3 regions of the Staphylococcus simulans genome follow, and region 2 is predicted to be linked to each of the others. Evidence: riboswitches for the same ligand, from Rfam matches in the RefSeq annotation. Region 2 holds a riboswitch; each other region holds the start of a gene.
What was found. Region 2 has a riboswitch for S-adenosylmethionine ahead of MUA87_RS01280 (methionine ABC transporter ATP-binding protein). Riboswitches for the same ligand answer to the same signal wherever they lie in the genome.
Positions count from the first base shown of each region.

Region 1: linked by a shared signal. The riboswitch ahead of MUA87_RS07280 (O-acetylhomoserine aminocarboxypropyltransferase/cysteine synthase family protein) and the one ahead of MUA87_RS01280 (methionine ABC transporter ATP-binding protein) in region 2 are both predicted to bind S-adenosylmethionine.
Region 3: linked by a shared signal. The riboswitch ahead of metK (methionine adenosyltransferase) and the one ahead of MUA87_RS01280 (methionine ABC transporter ATP-binding protein) in region 2 are both predicted to bind S-adenosylmethionine.

Region 1 is NZ_CP095100.1:1,546,937-1,550,227, reverse strand. It holds gene mprF (bifunctional lysylphosphatidylglycerol flippase/synthetase MprF) at 1-1,640, shown strand, start outside; SAM riboswitch class I at 1,839-1,936, shown strand; gene MUA87_RS07280 (O-acetylhomoserine aminocarboxypropyltransferase/cysteine synthase family protein) at 1,996-3,276, shown strand; gene MUA87_RS07275 (homoserine O-acetyltransferase/O-succinyltransferase family protein) at 3,278-3,291, shown strand, end outside.
Region 2 is NZ_CP095100.1:311,707-314,997, forward strand. It holds gene MUA87_RS01275 (hypothetical protein) at 1-1,550, shown strand, start outside; SAM riboswitch class I at 1,734-1,845, shown strand; gene MUA87_RS01280 (methionine ABC transporter ATP-binding protein) at 1,963-2,979, shown strand; gene MUA87_RS01285 (methionine ABC transporter permease) at 2,981-3,291, shown strand, end outside.
Region 3 is NZ_CP095100.1:1,161,130-1,164,420, forward strand. It holds gene pckA (phosphoenolpyruvate carboxykinase (ATP)) at 1-1,026, opposite strand, end outside; SAM riboswitch class I at 1,188-1,303, shown strand; gene metK (methionine adenosyltransferase) at 1,414-2,610, shown strand; gene MUA87_RS05405 (NERD domain-containing protein) at 2,707-3,291, shown strand, end outside.

The DNA.
Region 1 (3,291 bases), 1.2 Mb from region 2:
TTGAATTCGGTACTTCAGCTAAACGTTATATTGAACAATCGAAGTACTATACACCAGCAAAAGAAGTGACTTCATTTTTATTTTCATATCAAAAATCCATCACTTCTAAAATTCCATCGCTTTCTTTAGCGGTACTGGTCATGTTTACGAGTTTAGTCTTTATCTTAAATAACGTCAGTATTATTTATGAAGGCTTATATGATCCGAACCATATGTTTTATTATATTGTGGTGACGATTCATACGAGTGCTTGTTTAATTCTGATGTTGAATGTTCGCGGTATCTTTAAACAAAGCCGCAGAGCCATATTATTTGCGATGGTTTCTATCGTGTTGATCTTTGTGATTACAGTGTATACGAATACCTCATTTTTATTAATTACGTGGTTGCTTGTGGTATTTGGTTTATTGATTTATGCCTTTATGAAAGCACAAGTCTTAAAACGTCCGATTCGTTTACGCCATATAGTTTCAATGCTGATTATTAGTATTATTATGTTGACACTGAATCACTATATGATTGTCTTTGTATTAGATGCGGTAGATGCTTACCGTATTGAAGTAGATAACTCAATGTTACGTTATTACTTATGGTTGACCATTCTTGTGGTTATTATTATCGTGACGTTTATTGTCTGGTTATTTGAAAATGCATATCGTAAAGATTATCCAGCCAATGATATCGAACAGTGTGAAGCGATTATCGAAAAATTCGGAGGCAACTATTTAAGCCATTTGCTTCATAGTGGAGATAAAACAGTGTATATGGATGAATCAAAAGAAGCGTTTGTGATGTATCGCTTTAAACTTAATTGTATTGTGGTATTAGGTGATCCGATTGGTAACCCTAAACGATTTAATGATTTGTTTGAATCGTTGTACCATTATGCTAGAGATTTGGGTTATGAAGTGATTTTCTATCAAGCGACAAATCGTCATATGCCGCTATATCATGATTTTGGTAACCAGTTCTTTAAATTGGGTGAAGAAGCGGTCATTGATTTAACAACATTTACAACTTCTGGTAAAAAACGCAGAGGATTCAGAGCAACGTTAAATAAACTAGAAGACCAAAATGTCCATTTTGAGATTATAGAACCGCCATATACAGATGAATTCCTTAAAGAGTTGGAAGATATTAGTGATCAATGGTTAGACGGCAAAAATGAAATGCATTTCTCAGTCGGCCGTTTCACACATGATTATTTATCTAAAGCACCGATTGGAATTCTAAAAGAAGAAAATGGCCGTGTCATCGCATTCTGCAGTTTAATGCCGACGTATTACAATGATTCCATTTCAGTAGATTTAATTCGTTGGTTGCCAGATGTAGATTTACCGTTGATGGATGCGCTCTATCTGCATATGTTGTTATGGAGCCAAGAAAAAGGCTACAAAGCATTTAACATGGGTATGGCGACCTTATCCAATGTCGGTCAAAATGAATACTCATATTGGAATGAACGTGTCGCAGGTAAAATCTTTGATAACTTTAATACGTTATATCGCTTCAGCGGTTTAAGACGTTATAAAGACAAATTCAAACCAGAGTGGGAACCACGATATTTAGTTTACTCAAGACACAGTTCCTTATGGCAAAGTATGATTAAAGTGTTGTTAGTGATTCGCTCTAAACACTAGTTGAACCGTTTCATACTGCAAGGTGCATATAAAGATCGAGGCCAAAAAAGGTCTCGGTCTTTTTTTAATGGTTTACGATTAAACGTATGTAAACTTTGTTATCCAAATATTTTATTTTAATCCAAAATTCAGAAAACTAAGAAAAGTCTATTGACATTGTCTGAATTTCAGTCTATACTCTGAATAAATTAATAAAAAAACTTATCAAGAATGGTGGAGGGACTGGCCCTACGATACCAGGCAACCTATTTAAGTTAGGTGCTAATTCCAGCAGGTGAAGACCTGAAAGATAAGCCCGTAGCGAGTCTATCTTTTTCAGGTAGGCTCGTTTTTTACATTTAAGGAGGAAATGAACATGACAAATGATTTTAAATTCGAAACGTTACAATTACACGCAGGACAAGAGGTAGATGAAGCATCGCATTCGAGAGCGGTACCGATTTATCAAACAACATCTTTCACATTTGATGATACACAACATGCGGCCAATTTATTCGGCTTAAAAGAATTAGGTAATATTTACTCACGTTTAACAAACCCGACAGTAGCAGTGTTTGAAACACGTGTAGCAGAACTTGAAGGCGGTGTCGCTGGGGTTGCGGTAGCTTCAGGTATGGCTGCAATCACATATGCGATTCAAACTGTTGCAGATGCAGGTGATCACATTGTCGCAAGCTCTACGTTATACGGTGGTACACATACATTATTTGCACATACGTTACCTAAATTCGGTATTGATGTTTCAATCGTAGACAGCAAAAACTTTGATGAAGTTAAAAATGCGATTAAAGAGAATACAAAAGCACTTTATATCGAAACAATCGGTAACCCTGAAGGTAATGTTGAAGATATAGAAAAGTTAGCAGAAATTGCACATGAAGCGGGTATTCCATTAATTGTTGATAATACATTTGCTTCTCCATACTTAATCCAACCAATTAAATACGGTGCGAACATTGTGGTACATTCAGCGACTAAATTTATTGGTGGTCATGGTACTTCAATGGGTGGTGTTGTCGTTGATGGCGGTAACTTCGATTGGACACAAAACGATAAATTCCCAAGCTTAACAGAACCTGATCCATCTTATCATGATTTAGTGTTCACTGAAGCGTTCGGACCAGCTGCTTTAGCATTCAAAGTCAGAACAACATTATTACGTGATACAGGTGCAGCACTTTCTCCATTTAATGCTTTCTTATTACTACAAGGTTTAGAAACATTATCATTACGTGTTGAACGTCATGTTGAAAACGCAGAAAAAGTTGCGAAATTCTTAGAAAACCATGACAAAGTTGAATGGGTTAAATATGCAGGCTTACCATCAAGCGAATACTATGATTTAAAAGAAAAATATTTACCTAAAGGTGCAAGCTCTATTTTCACTTTCGGTGTCAAAGGCGGTTATGACGCAGGCATTAAATTTATCGAATCTTTAGAACTCTTCTCTTTACTTGCGAACGTCGGCGATGCGAAATCATTAGTGATTCATCCGGCTTCTACAACACACGCACAATTAAATGAAGAAGATCAATTGAAAGCAGGTATTACACCTGAAACAATCCGTGTGTCTATCGGTCTTGAACATATTGATGATATTATCGCTGACTTAGAAAAAGGATTAGACGCGATTTAAGATGTTGTTTATTGA
Region 2 (3,291 bases):
CAAATGGTAATACAGTAATCGAATTCAGTGATGGCTCTAAAGTAACTGTTCAACGCGGTAAAGATGGCCGTGATGGAAAAGACGGTAAATCAATCACAGTGACAGGTCAAACAATCGATCCGAACGGCAACACAGTAGTGACATTCAGTGACGGTAATTCAATTACAGTACCAAAAGGCAAAGACGGCATTTCAGTTACAGTCAAAGATTCACATCCAGATGCAGATGGTAATACAGTAATCGAATTCAGTGATGGCTCTAAAGTAACTGTTCAACGCGGTAAAGATGGCCGTGATGGAAAAGACGGTAAATCAATCACAGTAACGGGTCAAACAATCGATCCGAATGGCAACACAGTAGTGACATTCAGCGATGGTAATTCAATTACAGTACCGAAAGGCAAAGACGGCATTTCAGTTACAGTCAAAGGTACAAGCCAAGATCCAAACGGTAATACAGTAATTGAATTCAGTGATGGCTCTAAAGTAACTGTTCAACGCGGTAAAGATGGCCGTGACGGAAAAGACGGTAAATCAATCACGGTGACAGGCCAAACAATCGATCCGAATGGTAATACAGTAGTGACATTCAGTGATGGCAACTCAATTACAGTACCGAAAGGCAAAGACGGCATTTCAGTTACAGTCAAAGGTACAAGCCAAGATCCAAATGGTAATACAGTGATTGAATTTAGTGATGGATCAAGAATCACTATTCAAAAAGGAAATGATGGTAGAGACGGTCGAGATGGACGTGACGGCAGAGATGGTCGCGATGGCAGAGATGCTCAAACAACACAACCGATATATATCATCAATAACTACATTGATAATGATAATACGAATGTGATTATCTTTAGCGATGGTCAACGTGTTGATATTCCTTGTGATGCGAACGGTAACGCGGTTGTGATTATTGGATATAATCATGATGTGAAAGGCAATGTAATATTACAATGTGCAGATAATACAAGAATTATCGTACCTTGCAGAAAACCAGACACACCAAAAGTGACAATTCCAATGATTCCATTGGTTCCAGCACAACACAATACTGTGACACCACCAGTACCGACACCAGTGCCAACACCGACACCGGTACCAGTACCAAATACGGTACCAGTACCGAATACAGTACCAGTACCGAATACAGTACCGGTGCCAAATACAGTACCAGTACCAAATACAGTACCAGTACCGAATACGGTACCAGTACCAAATACAGTACCAGTACCAAATACAACACCAGATACAGTTACACCAAGTGGAAACAATGGTACACCAACATCGGATACTCATGGTTATACTGGATTCATTAATGTAAATAATGATCATGGTCATAAATTCGTAGGTAAACAAACTACGCATAAAGTGGTTTATCATAATGTAGAACAACCACAACCAAAAGTAACAACAAAACCTAAACAAACAGCTAAAGCTTTACCTGAAACAGGTTCAGGCGATACAGCAGCATTAGTTTATGGTGCAATTATGGCTGGTTTAGGTGCAACAACAGTACTTGGATCAAGACGTCGTAAAGAAGAAGAATAAGATTAAGTTCTAAGTATGTAAGAACCGGGCTTCGGCCTGGTTCTTTTTATTGCGAGTAATGTAATCGCTTTCTTATTTTAGATTTTTTGAATTGAATAAATTTATCTAAATTTCTGAAAAATAATGTTGACTTTTTCTGTCAGACTTTGTAATATATGGAATATAAATGAATTGAATAAAACTATCTTATCCAGAGAGGCGGAGGGACAGGCCCTGCGAAGCCTCGGCAACAGGATTAATTATGAAGATTAATTACTGTGCCAATTCCTACAGTAGAACACTGTGAAGATGAGACGAGCCGATATATGTATCCCGAGGACTTGTTTCATTAGTCCTCGGGAGTTTCTTTTTATAGAGTTATCTCAAAATAGTTAACATTCATTTATTTCAAATTATTAAGGGGGATTTACCTATGATTGAGTTCAAGGATGTCAATAAAACATTCCGTAAACGCTCAACGGAAATTCAGGCTTTGAAAGATGTCAGCTTTACTGTAGAACGCCAAGAAATATTCGGTGTCATCGGGTATAGCGGTGCTGGTAAAAGTACGTTAATCCGATTAGTCAATAAGCTTGAAAATGTGACATCAGGAAACATTATTGTGGATGGTCATGACATCAATCAATACAGCAAAAAAGAATTGCGTAAAGTGAAGAAAAATATAGGCATGATTTTCCAGCATTTCAATTTATTAAATTCTAAGACAGTATTCAATAATGTTGCGATGCCGCTCATCCTTGAAGGCAAGGAAAAGTCATACATAAAAGAGAAAGTTGACGAAATGCTTGAGTTCGTAGGTCTAGGAGATAAAGGTTCACAGTATCCTAATGAGTTATCGGGTGGTCAAAAACAAAGAGTTGCGATTGCGAGAGCTTTGGTTACTGATCCTAAAATCTTGTTATGTGATGAAGCAACAAGTGCTTTAGACCCAGCAACAACAGATTCAATCTTGCGATTGTTGAAGAAGGTCAATCGAACATTTGACGTTACCATTTTATTGATTACCCATGAAATGGGCGTGATTCAACAAATCTGCGATAAAGTTGCGGTTATGGAGCAAGGCAGTGTCATCGAAATCGGCAGTGTATTAGAGGTGTTCAGTCATCCTAAGACGAAAACTGCGAAAAGCTTCGTTTCTACAGTTATCAGTACAGATATTAGTGATAAGATGATTCATCAATTACCAACTGACGCAGATTATGTGGACGTCAAAGTTTATCTAGAAGGTTCACAAATTGGATTGTCAGTGATTCAAACATTAATTAAAGACTTCAATTTAGATGTGAATGTTATTTATGCATCGATGTCAGATATTCAAGATACTTCAGTCGGTTATTTAACACTTCGTATCAAAGGATCAAATGAAAGTAAGCAACGTGCATTTGATTATATGAAACAAAGTCATATTGAATTTGAGGAGGTCGTATAACATGCTTGGATCTACATTAGATTCGTCTCAATTAATGGAGGCGTTATATCAAACGTTATTGATGGTCTCTATTTCATTAGTAATCGGTTCTTTAATCGGTATTCCGCTTGGTGTACTACTTGTAGTCACTAAGAAAGATGGTATATGGGAAAATGTGGTGATTTATCATATTCTCAACCCTGTCATCAACGTATTGCGTTCGGTACCCTTCATTATTTTATTAATTGCGATTGTGCCATTCACAAAATTAGTGGTAGGTACATCAATTGGGACAGCCGCTGCAATCGTACCGTTAACAGTTTATGTCGCACC
Region 3 (3,291 bases), 850 kb from region 2:
ATTTGGGTGTGCAGCTTTAGATGGTTTAGCAATGTTTTTAATGTAATCAATCGGATAAGCAGCACGCGTATTTTCAGTGTGCTCGTTATCATCGAAATCAACTGAACCATCATCAGCAACGACTACGTTTTCTAAAATTGTACCGTAGCGGATTGCGTTGAAAATTTCAGGTTCTTTCGTTTTTGAAAGGTTGATTGCTTTAGCGTAGCAGCCGCCTTCAATGTTGAAAATACCATTTTGGTTCCAACCGTGTTCATCATCTCCGATTAATTTACGGTCAGGTGCTGCAGATAATGTTGTTTTACCAGTTCCTGATAAACCGAAGAATAAAGCAACATCACCTTTTTCGCCAACGTTGGCTGAGCAATGCATACTCATGATGTCTTGTTGTGGTAATAAATAGTTCATGACTGAGAAAATACCTTTTTTCATTTCACCCGCATATTCAGTTCCCCCGATTAAGATAACGCGGTGTTTGAATGAAACAATCACGAATGTTTCTGATTTTGTACCATCTACTTCAGGATTAGCTTTGAAGTGTGGTGCTGAAACAATTGTGAAGTTTGGTTTGATTTTTTGAGCTTCTTCTTTTGAAGAAGGGCGGATGAACATATTTTTCGCGAATAAATTATGCCATGCCATTTCGTTCACTACTGTTAAACGTAGTTGTGTATCTTCGTCGCTGCCTGCATAACCATTGAAGACATAAAGTTCATCTTTTTGATCTAAATAGTCTAAAACTTTGTCGTAAAGTCTTAAGAATGTATCTTCTTCAATAGGTTGGTTGATTGAACCCCAGTCAATCGTATCTCTATAAGAAGGTTCATTTACAATAAATTTGTCTTTAGGTGAACGTCCAGTGTATTGACCTGTCAGTGCATTGATAGCCCCAAGCTCTGTCAGTTCCCCTTCGTTGTTGTCCAGAATCTTGTTGTACAATTGTGTAGTTGTGAGTTGGAAAAGTGATGAAGACTTTCCAATCAAATGATCCAACTTATTACGGTTAGTTTGTGCATCTACTGCCATTTTAAAAACCCCTCCAGCGCGTAAGTATTGTTAATAATTGTAAGCCTTTACATTTTCATAGTATAACATAATATGCCGATTATTCCATAACAGATTTAAGATTTTAGACATATAGAATTGACAAGCCTAAAGAGTTTGGGTAGTATTGTGATTAACGGATTCTCTTATCCTGAGTGGCGGAGGGACATGGACCCAAAGAAGCCCAGCAACCTCTCCTTATCGGAGAAAGGTGCCAAACCGTTTGCAAATGTCATTAAAGATGTTTGAACGATAAGAGCGAAAGGACGTTTAAGGGCTTTCTCTCTATGTTTATATAGTTTGAAAGTCCTTTTTTATTTGAGCTCGTAGATAGAGAATTTTCGTAATCAAAATCAAAAGGAGTCAGTTATGTCGAATAATAGAAAATTGTTTACGTCAGAATCTGTTACAGAAGGGCATCCTGATAAAATAGCGGACCAAATTTCAGACGCTATTCTGGATGAATTATTAAAGAAAGATCCGGATGCAAGAGTAGCTTGCGAAACAGTAGTCACTACGGGAATGGCTATGATTGTCGGAGAAATTTCTACAGCAACTTATGTTGATTTTCCTAAGGTTGTCCGTGATACAGTAGCAGAAATCGGTTATACGAGAGCGAAATATGGTTATGATAGTCAAACAATGGCTGTGATGTCAGCAATTGATGAGCAATCACCAGATATCGCACAAGCAGTAGACACTGCTTTAGAATATAGAAATGAAATTACGGAAGAGGAAATTGAAAGTACAGGTGCAGGTGACCAAGGTTTAATGTTTGGTTATGCGACGAATGAAACAGATACGTATATGCCGACACCTATTTACTTCTCACACCAACTTGCGAAACGTTTATCAGATGTCAGAAAAGATGGTACATTAACTTACTTAAGACCAGACGGTAAAGTACAAGTTACTGTTGAGTATGATGAAAATGATAAACCAGCACGTATTGATACGATTGTTATTTCAACACAACATGCTGAAGATGCGTCATTAGATCAAATTCAACGTGATATCAGAACACATGTGATTGATCCAATCGTACCAGCTGAGTTATTAGATGAAGAAACTAAATTTTTCATTAACCCGACAGGTCGTTTTGTGATTGGCGGACCTCAAGGTGACGCTGGTTTAACAGGACGTAAGATTATTGTAGATACTTATGGTGGTCTTGCACGTCATGGCGGTGGTTGCTTCAGTGGTAAAGATCCTACAAAAGTAGACCGTTCAGCAGCATATGCAGCACGTTATGTGGCTAAAAATATTGTTGCAGCAGGATTAGCAGATAAATGTGAAGTACAACTTGCATACGCTATCGGTGTAGCAGAACCTGTATCTATTTCAATTGATACATTTGGAACTGGTAAAGTTTCTGAAGGAAAATTGGTAGAAGCGGTAAGAGCTAACTTTGACTTGCGTCCAGCAGGTATCATTAAAATGTTAGACTTAAAACGTCCTATTTATAAACAAACAGCAGCTTATGGTCACTTTGGCCGTACGGATGTTGCTTTACCATGGGAACGTGTAGATAAAGTAGATGCATTAAAAGAAGCTGTTCAAGCATAACTATACAGTTTTTGAATTTGTGACATTTTATTATCGATACATTCGATATTTTCCTTTATAATTGGGAGTAAGATATGTAAAGGAGCGGAATATGTTATGGGACCATTAGAAATTGGTTTGATTGCAGCAATTGTCGTCGCTGTTATCTTCTTTGTCTTATTCTTAGTTGTCTTAAACAGTAAGAAAAAGGCTAAGTTGAAAGCAGAGGAACAATATGAGGCAAAAGAAAGAAGTATAAAAGAAAATTATGAAGACGAGCTTGAAAAAGAACGCGTCGAACATAAAAAAGCGGTCACAAAACAACGCGCTGATTTCGATGAAACAGTGACAGCAAAAGATCGTGAAATCGATGCGCTGAAGCTCTTCTCGAAAAATCATAGTGAGTATGTGACAGACATGCGTTTAATCGGTATCAGAGATCGTTTGGTTAAAGAAAAACGTATTCGACCAGAAGATATGCATATTATGGCGAATATCTTCTTACCTAAAAATGATTTTAATGCGATTGATCGTATCAGTCATTTAGTCTTAACACGTACAGGCTTATACATTATCGATTCTCAATTACTTAAAGGACATGTTTATAATGGCATCAGTCAAGAACAATTCGGTACATTACCAACCATTGAACAAGTCTTTGATGTGTTGGATTTAGATAAACGTCATCCTCAAACATTAGTG